Regions from separate parts of the Exiguobacterium sp. s11 genome, predicted to be linked through region 4. Evidence: predicted binding sites of a transcription regulator. Region 4 holds the regulator's gene; each other region holds the start of a gene.

Region 1 (5,522 bases), on a different contig from region 4:
TGAGTGCTGTTACGGATACCAATCAGCCAGAGGCGTGTCTCAGGAAACTCACGTTGGACCATGAGGAATGCCCCAATCGCATCTTGAAGTTCTTTTTCGTTCAGACGGTTGATATATAGAAAGGTTGGAACATGTTCTTTTAACTCCCATTCCTGTTCAGACCACGGGGAAAAGGAAAGTCCTGGCGGCAACATCGTGATATGACTGTTAGTAAAACCAGCACTTTGTAGTTCGTCTACAACAGAGGGGCTGACAGTCAAGGCATGACTATCTTTATACCAGCTTAACCGTCGAGTCTCTGTCCATTCGCCAAGCTTTGAAAAAGGAAACACAAGCGTCGTCGACCAACGCTCACGAATCAATTGATAAAGAAATAAAGTTCGTTTATGACGTGGAACATAAAGTGGTGTGAAGAAATGAAACCCATTCAAATGATCCAGAACTAAATCAATCGTTTTAGCATAAGACCAGTAATAATAAAGGACATATGGAATAAGAGAAGCTGTCGTACCATAACGGAGGTAAGTGATACCATCTCGATACTCCGTCGGTGATCCGCCCTTGAATGAGACAGACAAATGGGTAACTCGGTAGGTAGTACTGACACGCCGCAACATATCATGAATAAAAGTTTCAGCTTCTCCGGCTTGTGGATGTCGAGCATCACGCCAAGATAAAAAAAGTAGATGAGGTTTCATGTCGTACCTCCTTTGCGTAGAAAAAATTGGATCCGAAAGATCGGTTCTGCTACTAATCTTCTCTACAGTAGAAGGATATTCCTAGAAAATGCATCAAATCAATAGACTTCTGTTTCATCCATGATGTCCTGAAGCGTTACGTATAAAAGCTTTTGGGTAAAGAACAATAACGAAACGGGTAGGAGGAAAGCGCATGAAATGGAAGGGAAGAGAACGGAGTTCGAACGTCGAGGACAGGCGGGGAATGGGTGGGAAAGGAATCGCCGGTATCGGCGGTGGTGTCGGGATCATCCTGCTGATCGTCATCACTTTGATGGGTGGTAATCCAACTGAACTACTCGGAGACTTAACCGGTGGGGATCAGCAAAATACGACGTATGAGGAAACAGCGCAGGAAAAAGAAGCAGCGGACTTCGTCTCCGTCGTCTTGGCCGATACGGAACGAGTCTGGGCGAAAGAATTTAAAGAAGATGGTAAGACCTATAAAAAACCGACACTCGTCTTATATACGGATCAAGTTAGTTCGGCTTGCGGACAAGCAGGGAAGTCCGTCGGTCCCTTTTACTGTCCCGGTGATCAGAAATTATACATTGATTTAAGCTTTTATAATGAACTGCAGACGAAATACGGAGCACCGGGCGATTTTGCGATGGCCTATGTCATTGCGCATGAAGTCGGGCATCATGTCCAGACGTTACTCGGAAAATCGGATGAGATCATGCCACTTCGAAAGCAAATGAGTGAGGAGAAGTTCAATAAATACCTCGTTCGATTCGAGCTACAGGCAGATTATTATGCCGGCGTCTGGGCGCATCACGCGCAAGGAGAAAACTTGCTCGAAGAAGGCGATCTCGAAGAAGCGTTGACAGCAGCCAATGCTGTTGGGGACGATACGTTACAAGAGAAAGGACAAGGATATGTCGTACCGGAGAGTTTCACCCACGGCACATCGGCGCAACGAGAGCGTTGGTTCCAAAAAGGCTTTGATAACGGCACGATCGAAGGCGGAGATACATTCAAAGCGAAGAATCTATAAAACGAAGCAACGACAGTCCTTTGAAATATCTTCCAGTCATTTCTGTAAAGAAGAGGGAAGGATTCAAAGGGGAGTGTCGAAGTTGAAGCACATCAGTCTATTTCTATTGTTCTATACGGCTGTCGTCGGATTGACGTACATCGTGTCACGATTTGCGCCAGACTTGTTGGTCTATATGGTCTATTTCGCCATTGCATCATTACTTGTCATCACAGGCTATTTGTTGAAACGACTCGTAATGAAGCGCTAAATACCAAAAAACCTGTGTTCTGCTTGCGCGGAACACAGGTTTTCGTTATTTAAAAGCCATCTTATGAACGGAACATCGTCGGATCATCTGGAACGTTCTCCAGATAAGCGATCCGTCCGTTTTCATCGAGACGTGCGATATCTTTTCCGTCTTGAGTGAAGACACTACCGTCTGCCCGTTTTCCGCAAACTGCCCAGCGTGTTTCATATGTTCCTGGTGTTGTTTCTTCCCAGCCTGCATACATGTGCTTAATGTCCTGATTCGCCGTGAACACATGACGGACGAACTGTTTCCAGGCGTCGATGCCGTGCTTTGGTTGTCCGTTCAGGACGAACGTGATGTCTGTCGTGAATAAGGAAACGAGATCCTCAAAAGCTTGTTCATCTGTGCGTGACGCGTCGAATAAGTCGAAATAACGATTCAATACCATAGTAAAAACCTCTTTCTGTTCATTAAAGTGTCATCATCCGGTCTGTGATTAACGCATGCAACCGTTCTAAATGCTCCGGTGGACAGGAGGCGTCGATTGCTTGACGGATCGAGCCAATCGATTCGCGCTTCAACGTCGATTGCCACGCCTCTTCCGCCTCTGTCATCAGATTCGAGAGTAGACCGATTTCCTGTTCCTGAATTCCCATCAAATCCTCAAAGACACCGCTTGACGCATACAACGTCTGCTTGCCCTCGATCGCTTGATAAATGTCAAAGATTTGAATTTCGTCTGCCGGACGTCGTAAGCGAAAGCCGCCTTTGACACCCGGTACGGAATACAACAGATCCGCCTGGACGAGTTTTCGTAAGAGCTTTTGGAAATAAGTCGGCGAGGCACCGAGTTGCTGGCTGATGAATTCACCGGGCAACACAGCGCGATCCGGAAGGAAGGTCAAAAGCAACATCGCATAGACGGATTGCTCGACCCCGGTTTTCATTTGCATGAGAAATCTCCTTTCGTTAAACGTTGATAATGTATATCCATAATAGTTTTATTCGAAAGAATTGTCGAGTCATATGCTCTCACAAAACCGTCACACCTTTTCGACAGCATCTGCATGGCATCCCCGTTCCGGATTCGGTATACTAAATGTACGATATGTGAAAATATTCACTAAAAGTCGTTCACACTTTGTGAAAGGACGTTTGTATATGAATCCATTAAAAGGAATCGTCCAGATTCCACGTAATATTCTCATTCAATTCATCATTGCGGCTTTCTTAATGGGGGTCGCGGTCGTCGGTCAGTCATACGGCATCGTGTTGACGGTCGATCGCATTTTCCTAAAAGAACAACCGTTTGAAGCTGTCATTCCGTTACTGCTCGTCGTCCTCGGGATGTTATTGCTCCGAGTCGCCGTGACGTATTGGAACGGTCGTCTCGGTACGACGTTATCGGCACACATGAAGCAGGCACTTCGGGAAGCACTCGTCGCGAAATACACAGGTCGTTCGGTCGAGATGATGCTACAAGGGCAAGCGGGACAGAAGGTCAGTGTCTTGCTCGACGCTGTAGACGAGATGGACAGCTACTACAGTCAGTACTTGCCGAAAGTTGTCCAGACGACGATCGTTCCCTTGATGGTCTTGATCGCGGCATTCAGCTATGACTGGATCACCGGTCTCGTCATGATGATCACGGCACCGTTCATTCCGTTGTTCTACATCATCATCGGCATCATGACGCAAAAGCGGGCGGATGCTCAACTCGAGAAGATGACGGCATTCTCGGGAACGTTCCTTGATACGTTGCAAGGACTGACGACCTTGAAGTTATTTGGTCGTGCGAAACGACAACGTGACGTCATCGAAAAAAGCAGTCTTGATTTCCGGGATGCGACGTTAACGGTCTTGAAGCTCGCCTTCTTGTCGTCGTTGATGCTTGAGTTCATCTCGATGCTCAGCATGGGAATGATTGCACTTGAGGTCAGTCTGCGCTTGATTTTGTTCCAAAGCATTACCTTCATCCCGGCGTTCTTGATGCTCGTGTTGGCACCAGAATACTATCTTGCCTTAAAAGAGATGGGAGCTGCCTTCCATACGGGACGCGGTAGTGTCGCGGCAGCGAAACAGATCGCAGCCGAACTAACGGCAGACGATCGTCCTGTTGCCTTTGGGCAATCAGAACTTTCGATGAACCGTCCACCACGAATCGTCTTGGATGAAGTCGGCTTTACGTACCAAGAAGGACGTTTTGCCTTGCAAGATATCGGGCTTACGATTGAGCCGTATCAAAAGGTAGCGTTGATCGGTCGCAGCGGGGCCGGTAAATCGACCGTCTTGCAGTTGATTGCCGGACTTGCGGATCCACAAGAAGGACGGATTCTACTCGACGGAACCGAGCGCGGTCAGGTGGAGGAAACAAGCTGGTTTCGTCAGTTGAGCTACATTTCTCAACATCCGTATCTGTATGCCGGAACGCTGGCAGAAAACATCGCGATTGGTGAGCTTCGTCAAGCGACGCCGGAAGAGATTTTCGAAGCGGCGCAGGCGGCAGGGCTCGAGGAGTTGATTGCGACGTTGCCTGAAGGGATTGACACGGTGATCGGAGAAGGTGGACGCGGTCTATCGGGTGGCGAAAAACAGCGTGTTGCGTTAGCGCGAGCGTTCTTGAAACGCCCGAACGTCGTCGTCTTTGATGAACCGACGACTGGACTTGATGTCAAAACGGAGCGACTGCTCCAACAAGCGATTGAGCAACTCGGACAATCGGCAACGGTCATCACTGTCGCGCACCGTTTGCATACGATTGAACGATCGGATCAAATCGTCGTTCTCGACGGCGGACGAATCGTCGATCGTGGCACCCATGATGAATTGCTTGGTCGCGATTCGGAATATGCGCGGATGCGTAGCGTCCAGAGAGGGGAGGAAACACGATGAAGGAATTATTAGGAGTCTTTCGGTTGATGGTGCATCAAAAACGCGATATCGCCTGGTCGATCTTCTTCGGTGTCCTCGCCGGTGTGACAGCGGTCGGTTTATTCGCAGCAAGTGGTTACCTGATTTCAAAGGCAGCCTTGTTGCCACCGATCCAGACACTCGCCGTCTTGATCGCCCTGCAAAAAGTGTCGAGTCTGACGCGCGCCGTCAGTCGGTATGCGGAACGTTACTATTCGCACCGGGCGACGTTTACGATTCTTAGTGACATCCGAACGTCATTTTACCGTCGTCTCGAGCCGCTTGCGCCAGGGATTTTTGGTAAGTACCGCAGTGGTGACTTACTTGCGCGGATCGTCGGGGATGTTGAGAGTCTACAAAATACCTTCTTACGTGTCCTCTATCCACCTATCGTGTTACTGCTCGTTTTCTTCTGTACGATCTTTTTCGTCAGTTTCTTCTCATGGACGATTGCCGGGATTCTGTTGCTTGGTTTAATTCTGACCGGTTTCTTGATTCCGGGATGGTTCGCGTACCGTGAACAACGCTTCGCCCGTTCAGTCCGTGTTCGACGTGGTGACTTGTCGACAGAAGTGACAGAGTTATTCCAAGGCTATCGTGATTTGAAGATTTACCAACAACTCGACCAAAAGGAACAGGACTTGAA
Region 2 (5,522 bases), on a different contig from region 4:
GTTTCCGTGTAGAGGAATCGCGGATCAAATGTTACGATGTCTCCTACTTCAATCCCCGCAACGCGCGTCTCTTCTGCTGTCGTTGAACGGATATCGAGCCGTACTTCGATATTATCAGCGGAGCGTTCCGTCTTATTCGTCTCGCGCGACGTATGAACACTCGAATGGTGGAACACGATCGTACCTGAAATCGTTTGACCGTCCATCTTGTGAATGAGACAGTTCTCACCTTCAATTGCTGTCCAAGCATATCCCCCCAGTTGTGATAAACGAAGTCGTCCTGTTGGTAAAATCTCTTTCACCATCGCTCCTAGTGTGTCGACGTGTGCCGTCAGTAACCGTGTACGCGTTGAAGCACCAGGTAGTGTCGCTAAAATCGCTCCTTTCTCAAGTTTTCGATACGTGATTCCTTCTGATACCAATCGCTTTTCTACATATGTAATCGCTTCTTTTGTCGAACCTGTTGGACTCGGAATCGAGACAAGCTCTTCAATCGTACGTATGACTTCTTTCATGTTCATTCGCTCCCTTTCAATCGGACTACGATGTGACATCCGCTTTGTTCTCATGATAACAAATATTCATTCTTTGCCGATACTGATATCCTACGGATACCATGCAAAAAAGCTGTAGCACTTTTTTTGCTACAGCTTCTAATCTACATCCTCTGAAGAACTTAGACGTACTTCTTCATCCAAATATCATCACGATATGTGCCGTCTTCTAATTTTACGGAATCTGGATCTTCGGCATATACTTCAAAACCGAGCGACTCATAAAGATTTTGTGCGGCTTCGTTTCCTGATAAAACGGCAAGAATGACTTGCTCGACGTCCGGTAACTTTTTCGCTTCCTCGATTAAGGCTTCCATTAAAGCGCGACCAGTACCCCCGCGATATTCAGGTGATACGTATACTCCAGAAATCATCGCTTTATGCGATTCACGTGACAATTCATATGGTTTGACCTGACCAAACCCAAACAACGTATCACCGTCGAACATACCAAGCCAAACCTCATCGGAGTCGGGTTCTCCCTCAAGTCCTTCTTGTACTTCGCGGAGCGGGGTTTGCTGTTCATCATCAAACGAATGACCGAATGCATCTGGATGATTTTTTAATCCCTCAAGGCGTAGATTCCAGTATTGTTCTGCATCCTCTTTAGTAAGTTTTCGAAAAGTATACATGACTGTCGGTTCTCTCCTTTTTGGGTATCATGACGTACAAAAAATGACGTAAAAATGCTTCTATCTCTTACTTAACCCTTTTCTAGTAAAATAAAACCTAGATTTTTCTCTTTTTACTACTGGACGAATAGATGTGATTTTTTATGTATTCGTTCTTTACATCAAAAAAACTCAAGTGTGGACAATATAAAGCAAGTCCGACACTTGAGTTTTTTTACTACTTTATTTCGGTAATACCTTCAGCATGATGCGTACGCTTATCCTTGCAAGACGGGTTCAAGCGTCTGACGCAATACATCAGCAGAATGATGGAATTTCTTCAACTCTTCTTCCGTCAATGAGACTTCAATGATTTCACGCACACCTTGACGATTAATGATGGCGGGAACTCCAATGTGGATACCGGAAATGCCATACTGCCCATCGACATGCGCACCGACCGTTAATAGACAGTTCTCATTTCCGAGGATGGCACGAACGATCCGAACAAGCCCAAGCCCGATCGCATAGTAGGTTGCCCCTTTGCGCTCGATGATATGATAAGCAGCATCTCGGACGTTGATGTAAATTTGATCAAGATCTGCTTGAGAATAACGATCGTCTTCAGCAAGTAGTTCATCAATCGTTTTTCCATAAATACGGCTGTTACTCCAGGCAGCGAATTCCGTATCACCATGTTCTCCAAGAATATAGGCATGGGCATTTCGGGAGTCAATGTGAAAGTATTCTCCAAGCATTTGACGCAGACGTGCTGTATCAAGCACCGTTCCTGATCCAAATACGCGGGATTTCGGAAGACCGGAATATTTCCAGGCAAGATGCGCCATGATATCAACCGGATTAGAAGCCACGACGATGATCCCATCAAAACCAGAATCCATGATTTGACGAATCATTTCTTTCATGATCAACGCATTCTTTGCAACGAGATCGAGTCTTGTCTCACCTGGTTTTTGTGGAGCGCCTGCCGTGATGACGACGACTTCCGCTTCGCGGCAGTCCGCGTAGTCGCCAGCCCATATTCGCATCGGTGAAGAGCTAAATGGTGTTCCATGGTTTAAGTCCATTGCCTCGCCCTCTGCTTTGGCTTTGTTGACATCAATGATGACAAGTTCTTCACAAAGCCCAGCTGTTGACATCTGATAGGCAAAGCTTGAACCGACTGCACCAGCTCCAATGAGGGCTACCCGTGTCACTTTCGCATGTAATTCCATATCGTTATGTCCACCCTTTCATTCGTCCTAAGAGTTTGTTAACTATCTCACAAATAAATTGTAACATCTTTCACATTATTTGTATCATGTGAAATTAATCACATTTGTCCATTTTGTGTCATTGATATCCTAACATAAGGAATTACATACTCATATACTTTCCAGTTACCAGAATCGAACGATGATAAACCCGATTCCACTTGCCAAACCACTCGTTAAGACATTGACAGCATCATTCCCTAAAAATCGAATACCTGAAACATAAGCTGTCGGTTGCCCATGGTGCTTTCGCTTTTCTGTGTATTCCCCACAAACTGTACATCGGTAAACGCGTTGCCCTACTGCTCCAAATAGTGTATCCAGCAGGCTCCCGAGTACACCGATACTTGTTACGAGTAAGACGTCTCTTAAAGAAAGAGAAAATATCCAATGCGCTGCTATCGCGATGAACGCAGCTCCTGCGATCGTACCGACCGTTCCAATCAGCGACATCGCTCCACTTGTTCCTGCTGGTACCCGTCGTAACGTTTTGAGCGACCATGGATCACGTCTTGAGAGCGGTCCGATTTCGGATGCCCACGTATCAGCATTCGATGCTGCGATGACGAATAGAAATAACAAGAGATACGCAAAATCCATCGTCATGGCATACGCTAAGGCAGCAACGAACGCTAGCCCTCCATTCGCAAGGACCTGCCATCCGTCACGCGCGCCGTCTTTCTCAACGATGGAGTCGACCGATTGTTTTCTAGATCGTCCGACCTTCGATAACAGACTCGAGCTACCAAAGAAGAGTAAAAGTACTACTAATCCTTGCCAACCGAATCCGAATGAGACACCACTACCGACGAGCAGGGTCATGATAGCACCACTTGTCGTCAATAAACGAAAAGATCGTCCGGTCCAAGCAAGCAATAGACAAAACAAAATGGTCGCGCTTAGCATCGGATGACCTCTAATTCAGTGACGATCAAGTCAACGGGGATATCAAAGGCTTCCACTTCGAAATCTGGAAGAAGTTGTTCAGAAAAGGCAATCGATACTTTACATCCTGTATATGGCACGAGTGCACGATCGTAATAGCCTCCTCCCCATCCTAAACGATAGCCGTCCCGACGATAGGCGCGACCTGGAACAAGGCAAAGCTCTGCTTGATCAAGTGAGGCGCGACGTGCTGAAGCGATCGGTTCAGCAATCCCCATCTGATTTGCTTGCAGTTGATCTTCTGGTCCATGTTCATAAAAGATCATCTCTTCTCCGACTACTTTTGGTATCAAGACCGTCTTGCCCTCTTGCCACGCTTGTTCAATCAGCATTCTTGTATCACATTCATTTCGAAAAGCTAATGTGATCGCGACACAAGTCGCTTGTTGCCATTCAGGTAATAATAATACATGTTCGTGAATCAACCGTTCCTTCTCCGCACGGTTCTCCATCATATCGAGTCGTTCTTTGATCAGACGGCGTACTTCTTGTTTATTCATGAATGTCTTCCTTTCCACAAAAAAAGCCATCACACGAAGTGACGGCTTCCATCTCAATTATTTCACTTCACGGTGAAGTGTGTGCTTACGGAGACGTGGGTTGTATTTCTTCAACTCAAGACGCTCTGGGTTGTTACGCTTGTTCTTTTTAGTGATATAAGTACGGTCACCAGTTTCAGTGCAAGCTAATGTGATTTTAACGCGCATGGGATTCCCTCCTATCTAGCTCTCGATGTATCAAGTGATTTTGCTTTACATAAGGTTAAGCATACTCAAGTATCGTACCAAGAAAGGAAAGGAATTGCAACTGTTCATCCGTTCTTTTTCGGATTCGTCACGTGTTGATATGGTTTTTCAAGGTTCTCTTCAAAACGCAGTGGCTTCTTTTCGACGTGATACTCTTGCTCCACCCCGTGACGTGACTCTTCTCGTTCTAGATAAACAACCGCTGATTGGCGCAACGCATCTCCTTCAAGTCGTTTTAAGGCAACGACCAGACCACCTGAACGATCAGGAGAACGCTCACTTTCGACATCGTAGACATTACTGACGAGTGGCAACTCTTTGATCTTCGCGATAGCTTGGGCAGCTGATGCGGTCTCCATGTTGAAGTTGTGGATGACTGCGAAATCAACGATCTTACTCAAAGCTTGCGCTTGGCGTAAGAAGGTTAAATTTAGTGCCGCCAGTTGGTTATAGGTCTGAACGAGCGGTAGACCTGTCACTTGCACTCCGTAAACGTGAACACCTTCTTCAAATCGATACGCTTCCGGATGTTCCGTGACGACATAGACGTTCTCACCAGCAGCAGCGAGCCGTCGAGCGAGCTCCGAAGCTGGTCGGTCTGACGCATCATATTGTCGGACGAACAATAAGATGGCGTCTGTATTCCAAGATTTCTCACGCTTCACTGCCACGTAGTAATCATGTGCCGTCAAGAAGACATCCGGTTCAATATCTGAATCTTGAAGAAAAGGATATTCGCGATATCGAGCATCCAACCATTCCACCGTCAGCTCCTCAGCATCCAGTCGACGCTCGGTTTCTTCAAAACGTAAGATATGCTCCCGGAAACGATTCGCAGCATACTGCGCTGTCGTCTGTCCATCAAGGATGAACGGCCAGTCGCTCGAGACAGCGAGGAGGTATTCTCGAATGAGTTGACGCTTCGCTTTGACAGTCAACGCATCTTGATGACGATTTCGAGCTACGATTCCTGCTAGTCTCTTCTCAAGCTGATGGAGATGACGAATCATCCAGTCATTCCGTTCATTGATCCAGACTTCCGCGTAGCCTTTTCGTCCCCACGTTCCCATCGCGACGTGCGCCGTGTCGATGTCTTGGAAGTGACGTTCGAGGAAGATCGCCGGTGAAATCGACTCAATTCCTTGATCTTCTAAACGTTCCATCGCTTTACCGAGGAAGTCGGGACCTTCAAACCACCAGTGACCGAACAATTCGGCATCAAATGGTGCTGTGACAAGGAACGGTGGGAAGTCTTGTCCTTGATGCGCATCTAAATGTTCACCAAGTGCTTGTGCGAAGTCTGCTGCGTGCTCACTTGTCCGTTGCCATGCCCAATCACGAACGTAATAGTCTTTTTGATCCGTTTCTCCTGTTACACGATGCAATTTCAAT
Region 3 (5,522 bases), on a different contig from region 4:
TCCACTGATTTCCAAAATAAAAACCGGCTTCTCACAGTGAGAAGCCGGTTGAACGATCAGGTGCCATGGTATTTTTTCTCTATTAGATGCCTTCGTATGCTTGTTCCATGATCGTCCGTAACTCAGCGACAAGCGGCATCTTCGGATTCGCCGTCGTACATTGATCCTCGAAGGCATCGACTGCCATCTTATCGAGTTTTGCCTCGAAGTCTGCTTTTTGAATGCCTTGCGCCTTGAATGACATTTTGATGTTGAGACGTTGTCCAAGATCAGCAACGGCTTGGATAAGGGATTCGACCCCTTGTTCCGTCGTTGCTGCCGGAAGACCGAGGTAGCGTGCGATGTCGGCATACCGCTCATCCGCGACGAATGATGCGTATTTCGGGAATGCTGCTAGTTTCGTTGGACGTGACGCGTTATAGCGAATGACGTGTGGCATCAGGATCGCGTTCGTCCGTCCGTGTGGTGTGTGGAATTCGCCACCGATTTTGTGTGCAATCGAGTGGTTGATGCCGAGGAAGGCGTTCGCGAATGCCATCCCTGCCATCGTTGACGCATTGTGCACTTTTTCGCGTGCTTCGGCGTCTGATCCGTTAGCATATGCTCGTGGCAAGTAGTCGAAGATCATCTTGATTGCTTTGAGTGCTAGTCCATCCGTGTAGTCGTTCGCAAGCACCGAGACGTATGCTTCTGTCGCATGCGTCAAGACATCCATTCCGGTATCAGCAGTGATCGAAGCCGGGACGGTCATGACGAATTCTGGATCAACGATTGCGACGTCTGGTGTCAATGCATAGTCAGCAATCGGGTATTTGACGTTTTTCTCTTTATCCGTGATGACGGTGAACGGTGTCACTTCTGAACCTGTACCAGAAGTCGTCGGAATCGCGACGAACTTCGCTTGACGACCAAGTGTCGGGAATTGATACGCCCGTTTGCGAATATCGAGGAATTTTTGACGTAAGTTCGAGAACGTTTCGTTCGGTTGTTCGTAGAAGAGCCACATTCCTTTTGCAGCATCCATCGCTGAACCACCACCGAGGGCGATAATCAAGTCAGGCTTGAAATCACGCATCGCTTGAGCACCTGTCTGAACAGTCGTCACCGATGGATCTGGTTCGACTTGGTCGAAGATCCGGTAACTGACGGACTGTGGTAAGTTTTGAATTACTTTATCGGCATACCCGAACTGTACCATCGTTGGATCAGTGACAATCATGACACGTGAGATGTCAGTCATCGACCGCAAGTACTGAACGGAGTTCTTTTCGAAGTAGATTTTTTCAGGGACCTTGAACCATTGCATGTTCACGCGTCGTCTCGCCACCTTTTTGACGTTGAGTAAGTGTTTCGCTGTCACGTTTTCAGATACAGAGTTTTTCCCGTATGATCCGCAACCGAGTGTCAGAGATGGTGTCAACTCGTTGTACAAATCACCGATTCCGCCATGAGCAGATGGGCTATTGACGAGGATCCGGCAGGCTTTCATGCGGAGTCCGAACGCTGTCATCAAGTCATCGTTCGTCGTATGAATGACAGCTGTATGACCGAGGCCACCGATTTCAAGCATCTGTTCGGAAATCGTGAACGCTTCTTCAGTTGATGCGACGCGGTACGCACCGAGGACGGGACTGAGTTTTTCATGAGACAATGGTTCTGCCACTCCGACGTGCTCGAGTTCTGCGACGAGCATGACTGTTGTTTCCGGAACATCGATGCCAGCTTTTTCTGCAATCCAAGTCGCAGGTTTCCCGACGATGTCCGCGTTGACGGCACATGTATCGGTTTTGATGACGAGTGATTCGAGGCGTTGTTTTTCTGCCGGTGTACAGAAGTAACAACCGAGTGCTTCCATTTCCGCACGAACCGTCGCATAAATCTCTTGGTCGACGATGACGGCTTGCTCAGACGCACAAATCATCCCGTTATCAAACGTTTTTGAAAGAACAAGATCGCTGACTGCCCGTTTGACTTTCGCAGACTGTTCGATGTAACACGGAACGTTCCCTGGTCCAACACCAAGTGCAGGTTTACCTGTTGAATACGCCGATTTGACCATTCCTGCTCCACCTGTCGCAAGGACCATGGCGATTTTTTCATGGTTCATCAAGACTTTCGTTGCTTCAAGTGATGGTTCTTCGACCCATTGAATACAGTCTTTCGGTGCCCCTGCTTTGATGGCTGCGTCGCGGAGTGTTTTCGCTGCTTCAACGGAACAACGTTGTGCCGATGGGTGGAACGCGAAGACGATCGGGTTGCGCGTCTTGATCGCAATCAATGCTTTGAACATCGTCGTTGATGTCGGGTTCGTGACCGGTGTGACACCACAGACGACACCGACCGGTTCAGCGATATATGTGATGCCGTTTTGGACATCTTCTTCTAAAATCCCGACCGTTTTTTCATGACGTAGACTGTTGTAGATGTATTCTGTCGCAAACATGTTTTTAATCATCTTATCTTCAAAGACACCGCGTCCCGTCTCTTCTGCCGCGAGACGAGCGAGTTCGACGTGCCGTTCAAGTCCGGCAAGTGCCATATCCCGAACGATCGTATCGATTTTTTCTTGATCGAATGTCAGTAATTCTTGTAATGCGCGTTGCCCTTTTTCAACGATTTGTCCAACTGCTTGTTCAACCGGCGTTGCCGTCGATTTTGTTTTTTCTTTCACAGCCATGAGTGGTTTCCTCCCTGTCGTGGAACGAATCTGAGTTTGATTTGCTAACCATTATGTCAGGAATGCCAAGCTGTTTTTCAATAGTTTGTGCTTTCCTTCACAAATCAATCATAACCCCTTTTTCCTGTTTTGTGCATGACCATCCTGTGAATTCCATCACACCTTTGATAGCGTTTACAACTGTTGTGAATTCCTCTTTTTCATCAATTTGCTTCATGTACATAGATGTGTGCGATTTGTCACACCTCGCATTTTCGTGACTTGATAGCCGTTTCATCATCTTGTATTCTGATATGGGGTACATATTAAGAGCTACCACTAAAGGAGGACACTTGAATGTCAGTTGTACAGGAAATGCTAGCCTTCAACGAGCGATTCGTCGCCGAAAAACAGTATGAGCAGTTCGTCTCGGATAAGTTCCCGGATAAAAAGGTCGTCATCCTGACGTGTATGGATGCCCGATTGACGGAGCTCCTCCCACACGCACTTGGTCTTAAGAACGGGGATGCGAAGATCATCAAAAATGCAGGTGCTATCCTCTCGCACCCATTCGGTTCCGTCATGCGCTCGATTCTCGTCGCATTGTATGCCCTTGGCGCTGAAGAAGTCGTTGTCATCGGTCACCACGACTGCGGCATGAGCACGATTGATCCTAACCACATGATCAACGAGATGAAGGATCGGGGAATCGACCAACAGATTCTTCACACGCTTGAAGTATCAGGTGTTGATTTGAATCAATGGTTGCGTGGCTTCACGTCAGTTCAAGAGAGCGTCGCTCACTCGGTCAGCCTCGTGAAGAACCATCCATTACTACCGCCAGGAACGAACGTCCACGGACTCGTCATCGATCCGGGTACCGGTAAGCTCGACGTCGTCGATTGCTGATCACTCTCTATAGAAGAAACGCAAATAGATTCGGATATTCTACTCCGTCTTAATTTAAAAATAACGTGCCATATTTTCTCGTAACGGAGAAGGATGGCACGTTTTTCGTATGAGTCATTTTCATTGATCAAAACGCTTCTCACTTCATGCTTCGGGGTATAACAGAATGTAACTTCTTGTGGAGAGCTAAAAAGCGTATCATTCATCTTTCGATTACGAGGTCAGACTTTTACTCTTGACAGCATTCCAACATGGCTGTAAGATACTTTAGTATAGTACAGTGATAACAAAAGAAAGTGTGGTTTTACTGAATGATAAACGCCGTATTGTTTGCCGTCTTTTTACTATTTATTTTAGCGATCTTCCGCGTCCACATCGTGCTCGCGATGGTCATCAGTTCGTTTGCTGGTGGTCTCGTCGGTGGTCTTGACCTGACTGCGACGACAAAAGCATTCTCCGGTGGTCTTGGTGACGGAGCAGAAATCGCCCTTAGCTACGCGATGCTCGGTGCATTTGCCGTCGCCCTCTCGAAAACAGGTTTACCGGATGCACTTGCTAACTCTTTGATTGCGCGTTCGCGTGGTAACGCAAGTGCCGCTTCCGTCAAAAAATTAAAAGGATTCATCTTGTTCGCGATTCTCTTGCTTGCGATCAGTTCACAAAACGTGTTGCCGATCCACATCGCATTCATTCCAATCATCATTCCGCCGTTGCTTGGTCTCTTTTCTCAGCTTAAGATCGATCGACGCCGGATAGCGATCATCATGACGTTCGGTCTTGTGACACCGTACATGTTCTTACCGGTTGGATTCGGAGACATTTACCTCAATCAGATTTTGCTGAAGAACCTGAAGGCAAATGGTCTCGATACTGCTGGAGCTTCCGTCATCGAAGCGATGGCGATTCCAGCACTCGGAATGGTCGTTGGTCTCTTGATCGGTTTGTACACCTACCGGAAAGAGCGGACGTATGAGATTCGCGACATCGCTCCAGACGATTATGAAATTCCGGTCATCACGAAAACGAAGCTTGTCTTAAGTGGAGTCGTCGTCATTGCGACCTTGATCGTACAACTACAGACCGGATCAATGATTCTCGCTGCGACGACGGGGTTGATCCTCTTCTTGTTGCTTCGTCTTGTTCGCTTCAGTGAAGCCGACGACGTCATTACACGCGGTATGCGCATGATGTCATTCATCGGTTTCGTCATGATTTCAGCGAACGGATTCTCAAACGTCTTGCGTAAGACGGGCGATATCGAGCCTCTCGTCGAGAACTCGAAAGCGTTGATGGGCGATTCGCAACTCGTTGCCGCCTTCGTCATGCTCTTGATTGGTCTTCTCGTCACGATGGGTATCGGCTCCAGTTTCTCGACGGTTCCGATCATCGCTGCCATCTTCGTTCCACTTTGTATCCAGTACGGATTCAGCTTAGAAGCGACGATTGCCATCATCGGTACATCCGGTGCTCTCGGTGACGCGGGTAGCCCGGCGTCTGACTCGACACTCGGACCAACGAGTGGTTTGAATGCTGATGGTCAGCACGATCACATGCGAGAAACGGTCATTCCGACGTTCCTGCACTACAACATTCCATTACTCATCTTCGGTACGATCGCTGCGGTCGTATTATAAAAACAAGACGGATTCGCTGTCATCGCGAATCCGTCTTTTGAATTGTCTCCGTTTTTTTCCTTTTCATTTCGTCCTCGGTTCTCTAAAATAAAGGAATGAACTGATACAAAGGAGTTGTCTAACGTGTTATCTCAAGTCGTCAACCAGATTTTACTTTCGCTTGCCGATCTCGGATATTTCGGCATCGCCCTCGGGTTGATGATTGAAATCATACCGAGTGAAATCGTCCTCTCTTACGGTGGATTCATGATTTCCCAAGGAACGATCGGCTGGCCGCTCGCTATCGTCGCTGCCGTCATCGGTGGATTATTCTCGCAATTATT
Region 4 (5,522 bases):
AAAAGGAGTGGAGAGACCGGTCTAACTACCGGAATCTCCACTCCTTTTTTCATGTCGTTCATCTGATTCATCAAGGCTGAGGATCGATTTCGTTTGAAGAGGCTTCAAGACCATGACGTTTACTGTACTGATAGCCATCGAGCAAATAAAAGACGATTGCGAGTGCCCATATTCCGACGCAGCTGATCAAGAAAGCGCTGATTGGAGAGACACTACCGTAATACGATAAGATCAACGGATCATTGAGTTCGACGAATAGCTGTATCGTCAGGAGCGTACAGCATAATCCCGAGAGTAAACTGATGAAGAGCCCACTCCATGTCTGGATGACGAGACCGATCATGCAGGAAATCAAGAGGAACAAAGGAAGTGCAGCATTGAAGGCATCTGGACGAATAAAGACGGATACATAATCGGCATATAACGGTACGAAATAGAGAACACCGGATAGTAATCCTAAGGTGAGATTGATGAAAAAGCTCTTCGTCCGCATCAGTGTTGGTTCTCCCATCGTTCCATTAATTCGAGCAAATCGACATCAATCTGATCACGTTCTGCCGAAAGTGCCGTTGCTTTCGGAATGTCATTGAAGACTTCCGGTTCGCAAAGCAACTGTTCGATCTCCGCTGAACGCTGTTCGAGCCGCTCAATGTCTTGTTCGAGTTGTTCGATTTGCTGACGGCGCTTGCGCTCTTCTTTCTGCGCTTCTTTATCGATCGTCTTCGACGCCGTGACCTTTGCAGCTTTTGCTTCCTCGGCTTCAAGACGCGCAATCTCTTCTTGCTCCGCCTTCTTCTCCGTGTAGTACGAATAATCACCGAGGTACTCTGTCACGCCGGCTTCACTCATCTCGATGACGCGGGTCGCGATTCGGTCGATGAAGTAACGGTCGTGAGAGACGAATAACAGCGTTCCTTCGTAGTCGACGAGCGCATTTTCAAGGACCATCTTCGAATCCAGATCCAAGTGGTTCGTCGGCTCATCGAGGACGAGGACGTTCGTTTTCCGGAGTTTCAGTTTTGCAAGTGCGAGACGTCCGCGTTCGCCACCAGATAACTCATGGACGATTTTGAAGACATCGTCACCGCTGAACAGGAATTGCCCGAGGACAGACCGGACTTCTTGTTCACGCATCAAGGGCCATTCGTTCCAAATCTCATCGATGACGCGGTTCCGGTCATTGAGTTCTGCCTGCTCTTGATCGTAATATCCGATCGAGACGCCAGTTCCGAAACGGAAATCACCGAAGAGGGGGCGTAAGCGACCGACGAGGACTTTTAAGAGCGTCGACTTTCCGATGCCGTTCGGTCCGACGAGTGCCAGTGATTCACCGCGTTGCAAGCGGAACGTGATGTCTTTTGAGACAGCTTCTTCGTAACCGATTGCCAGTTGATTGACTTGAAGAACGTCATTCCCGCTCTGTTTTTCAATCGGGAAGGACAGGACCGTGCTACGCTCATCCCCATCTGGTCGGTCGAGCCGATCGACCTTCTCGAGCCGCTTCCGGACACTTTGGGCACGTTTGGTCGTCGTCGCTCGGGCGATGTTCCGTTGAATGAAGTCCTGCATCTTCGCGATTTCTTCTTGTTGCTGTTCGAACTGTTTCATTTCTTGATCGTACAATGCCGCTTTTTGTTCCAAGTACTTCGTGTAGTTACCGGTGAACTTACGGCAGACATTGCGTGACAGCTCATAGACGACATTGACGACTTGGTCAAGGAAGTACCGGTCGTGCGAGACGATCAGAACGGCACCACGATAACCACCGAGGTAACTTTCGAGCCAAGCGAGCGTATCGATATCGAGGTGGTTGGTCGGTTCATCGAGAATGAGGAGCTCTGGTGCTTGCAGGAGCATCTTCGCTAAGGCGAGACGTGTCCGTTGACCACCGGATAACGTTTGGATCCGGCGCGAATAATCGTCCGGATAAAAGCGCATGCCGTGCAGGACGGAGCGGATATTCGCTTCGAACTGATAACCACCCGCTTCTGAGAAGTCGTGTTGCGCTTGATCGTACGTCTTTAGGAGACGATCGTACGCGACCGGATCGTTCAAGATATGCTCCATGCCCATTTCGATTTCCATCCGGCGTAGTGTTCGTTCTTGTTCTTGGAGATGTTCAAAGACGGTCAGCATCTCGTTCCAGATCGTCTCGTTCGATTCAAGACCACTGTCTTGCGCGAGATAACCGATTTTGACATCCTTGCCTTTCATGATGTCGCCCAAGTCATGACTGAGTTCGCCAGCGATGATTTTGAGCAAGGTCGATTTACCGGCACCATTTCGTCCGACGAGCGCAATCCGGTCACGCTCTTGTACTTCCAATTTGATATTTTCTAAAATCGGCTCAACGCCGAATGATTTCGAGAGTTGGTTGACTTGTAAGAGTATCATTTCCATCCATCCTTCCACCCTTTAGTCTATCACGAACAAAAGCGCGAGGTCCTGCGGAATATATTATTTGTGACTCTATGTGAAGTGGTTTACAATCAAGGAGAGTAGAAAGCTTTTTGCAAAGATTTGGGTGCCACGATGGATGTGGCCGAAGGGGGAACTGCAGGATGAATGGACCAGACACAAAAATTCCACAAGCGACAGCAAAACGGTTGCCGCTATATTATCGCTTCATCCAAAGTTTATACAATTCAGGCAAGCTCCGCGTCTCTTCTGCTGAGTTAAGCGAGGCGGTGAAGGTTGATTCAGCAACGATTCGTCGCGATTTTTCCTACTTTGGGGCATTAGGGAAGAAGGGGTATGGATATAACGTTCAACATCTCTTAACGTTTTTCCGCAAAACCTTGAATCAAGATGAGGTGACGAATGTTGCCTTAATCGGGGTCGGTCATCTCGGAACAGCGTTTGCAAATTATAACTTTTTAAAGAATAATAGTACTCGGATAGTCGTTGCGTTTGATGCGGACGAAGAGAAGGTCGGAACAACGACGCATGACGTTCCAATCTATCATGTTTCGGACATGAAAGAACAAATCGAAGCGAATCAGGTCGATGTTGCCATCTTGACGGTTCCATCCCAGTTCGCGCAGTCAGTAGCGGATGAGTTAGTCGAGTATGGTGTGACTGGCATCCTGAACTTTACGCCCGCGCGGTTGAACGTGCCAGCGAGCGTCCGGGTCCATCACATCGATTTATCGATCGAGTTGCAGTCATTAGTTTATTTCATGAAGCATTATTCGCAATCAGCTGAAGGAGTGAAATCATAATGGAAAACCTTATCCCATCAACTATAGCATTCATCGGACCAGGTAGCTTAGCACTAATCGGTGTCGTCGCATTAATCATCTTCGGACCGAAGAAGTTACCTGAACTTGGTCGTGCTGCGGGTCAGACATTGAAAGAGTTCAAGAGCGCAACGAACGGTATCATGGACGACGATAAAAAGGATGAACCGAAAGAGAAGTGATTGAATCATGGCGATTGATCAAGAACAAAGCGTGACGTCGCATCTGGACGAACTGCGTAAACGGATCGTCTGGTCGCTTATCATCGTCGTCGTCCTGTTCGCTGTTGCATTTCCGCTCGTCCGACCGCTCGTTCGCTTCTTGCAAGCGGACTTAAAAGAGCTCGGTATCGGTTTGAATGCCTTCAACGTCGCAGATCCTTTAATGTTGTATTTGAATCTTGCGTTCATCATCGCAATCGTGCTGGCATCGCCGTTCTGGATGTATCAACTCTGGGCATTCGTCCGCCCTGGTCTGTATGATAAGGAGCAAAAAGCGACATTGACGTATATTCCGGTCATCTTCTTTCTATTTTTGGCTGGTGTAGCCTTCTCATACTTTTGGTTGTTACCTTTCTTATTAAAAGTTTCGACTGAACTAGGGAAGGAACTCGGAATCGAACAAGTCATCGGAGTTGAGAACTACTTCAGTTTCTTAATCCGATTAACGATTCCGTTCGGTCTTCTTTTCCAATTGCCGGTCGTGACGATGTTTCTGACACGTCTTGGTCTCGTGACGCCAATTTTCATGCGAAAGAATCGGAAATATGCGTACTTTGCGCTGTTCGTCGTTGCGGCATTGATCGCACCGCCGGACGTGACGTCACACTTGATGATCTCGGTCCCATTGTTCGTTCTCTATGAAATCAGCATCTTGATTTCTGCGCGGACGTACAAAAAGGTCTTGATCCTCGAGCAACAGGCAGAGCTTGAACGACAGGCGGATTTGATGCGTGAATTGAATAAATGAATCGTGAATTCCTTCCGATAATTTTGGAAGGGATTCTTTTTTATGAAAGCGTTATTTTTATATTGATAAAGCAGTTAGCGATGCGTATACTAAAGTTAATTCATGGGGGCTTAGCTCAGCTGGGAGAGCGTTTGGCTGGCAGCCAAAAGGTCGTCGGTTCGATCCCGATAGTCTCCACCATATTCGTACACTTCAAACTCTTGAGCATTCAAGAGCTTTTTTGTTGTTTTCAAAATATGGAAATGCAATATAAAGTGTCAATAAAAACAAATAATTATATAAAACAGACAGAACTGAATTGTTTATTTCCATCTATTTCATTAAACTAAATATACAGAATTTTCGTTTAACTGTTTTGTTGGTAACATCATTATAGTTTTTTAGAAAAGGGGAAAAGAAGTATGAAGAAGGAAATCGCACTCTTGGCAGCTGTCTTGATGACATCTTCCAACTTGGTCAGTGCTCAAGGAGCACTGTCCTCGCAAGATAAGGCAAGCGGTCAAAAGCCGCACGCCCTCTCACTTAAGAAAACAGGACAGGAGAAGGTGTATAAGCAGTCTGACAAGGTCCGTGTCGTCATCGAGATGGAGCAGAAGCCGGCGATTCAAATTGCGCAGGCACAAAACAAGCGGTATAGCACATTGAGCAATGCCGAAAAAGAGTCGATTAAGGATCGCCTCGTAAGTGTCCAAAAATCAGTCAAGTCATCGATCGCTAAAAAATCGATTCCCGTTACATATAAGGAAAGCTTCACGACCGTCATTAACGGATTCAGTGGTGAAGTCAAGTTCGGCGACATCGAAGACATCAAACAACTCGACGGAGTCAAGAGCGTACATATCGCCCATGAATACGCGCGACCGAAAGCCGATAAAGGTGCAAAACCAGATATGTTATATAGCAAAGATATGGTTAATGCAAAAGAAACATGGCAGGACTACGGCTTCAAAGGGGAAGGGACAATTGTAGCGGTTATCGATACGGGGATTGATCCGTCGCATAAAGATATGGTGTTGAGCCCAGAGACGAAGATTGATTTGACTTCTTCAAAGGTTGAAAGCGCCAAAGAATCAAAAGGACTAAAAGGGAAGTATTTCACGGAAAAAGTCCCATACGGCTATAACTACGCTGATCACGATAGCGAAATCCGTGATTTAGGTGCAGGTGCATCGATGCACGGAATGCACGTAGCGGGTACGGTCGGTGCTAATGGAGACGAAGCGAACGGTGGTATCAAAGGGGTCGCACCGGAAACACAACTCCTCGCGATGAAAGTATTCGGAAATGATCCAGGCATGCCATCGACATTCAGTG

The links. The regulator Rex, encoded in region 4, represses fermentation and respiration genes when NADH is low (regulators of the CRP and FNR family bind a similar motif). The targets are predictions, from matches to a motif close to TTGTGAAATATTTCACAA.
Region 1: the regulator Rex is predicted to act here: its motif matches at 3,075-3,092, upstream of cydD (thiol reductant ABC exporter subunit CydD).
Region 2: the regulator Rex is predicted to act here: its motif matches at 2,487-2,504, upstream of KNQ12_RS08745 (L-lactate dehydrogenase).
Region 3: the regulator Rex is predicted to act here: its motif matches at 2,763-2,780, upstream of adhE (bifunctional acetaldehyde-CoA/alcohol dehydrogenase).

Annotation. Positions count from the first base shown of each region.
Region 1 covers NZ_JACSNF010000003.1:256,056-261,577, reverse strand. The annotation lists gene KNQ12_RS12330 (glycosyltransferase family 4 protein) at 1-698, opposite strand, end outside; gene ypfJ (KPN_02809 family neutral zinc metallopeptidase) at 892-1,734, shown strand; gene KNQ12_RS12320 (hypothetical protein) at 1,817-1,984, shown strand; gene KNQ12_RS12315 (nuclear transport factor 2 family protein) at 2,046-2,414, opposite strand; gene KNQ12_RS12310 (Rrf2 family transcriptional regulator) at 2,437-2,919, opposite strand; gene cydD (thiol reductant ABC exporter subunit CydD) at 3,128-4,858, shown strand; gene cydC (thiol reductant ABC exporter subunit CydC) at 4,855-5,522, shown strand, end outside.
Region 2 covers NZ_JACSNF010000002.1:216,993-222,514, reverse strand. The annotation lists gene KNQ12_RS08755 (M42 family metallopeptidase) at 1-515, opposite strand, end outside; gene KNQ12_RS08750 (GNAT family N-acetyltransferase) at 677-1,186, opposite strand; gene KNQ12_RS08745 (L-lactate dehydrogenase) at 1,444-2,400, opposite strand; gene KNQ12_RS08740 (DUF92 domain-containing protein) at 2,566-3,345, opposite strand; gene KNQ12_RS08735 (5-formyltetrahydrofolate cyclo-ligase) at 3,339-3,884, opposite strand; gene rpmG (50S ribosomal protein L33) at 3,942-4,091, opposite strand; gene KNQ12_RS08725 (1,4-alpha-glucan branching protein domain-containing protein) at 4,196-5,522, opposite strand, start outside.
Region 3 covers NZ_JACSNF010000002.1:553,137-558,658, reverse strand. The annotation lists gene adhE (bifunctional acetaldehyde-CoA/alcohol dehydrogenase) at 83-2,677, opposite strand; gene KNQ12_RS10495 (beta-class carbonic anhydrase) at 3,014-3,565, shown strand; gene KNQ12_RS10490 (Na+/H+ antiporter family protein) at 3,880-5,199, shown strand; gene uptA (undecaprenyl phosphate transporter UptA) at 5,323-5,522, shown strand, end outside.
Region 4 covers NZ_JACSNF010000001.1:1,441,471-1,446,992, reverse strand. The annotation lists gene KNQ12_RS07560 (hypothetical protein) at 71-511, opposite strand; gene KNQ12_RS07555 (ATP-binding cassette domain-containing protein) at 493-2,394, opposite strand; gene KNQ12_RS07550 (redox-sensing transcriptional repressor Rex) at 2,562-3,221, shown strand; gene KNQ12_RS07545 (twin-arginine translocase TatA/TatE family subunit) at 3,221-3,421, shown strand; gene tatC (twin-arginine translocase subunit TatC) at 3,429-4,208, shown strand; tRNA gene KNQ12_RS07535 (tRNA-Ala) at 4,313-4,388, shown strand; gene KNQ12_RS07530 (S8 family serine peptidase) at 4,610-5,522, shown strand, end outside.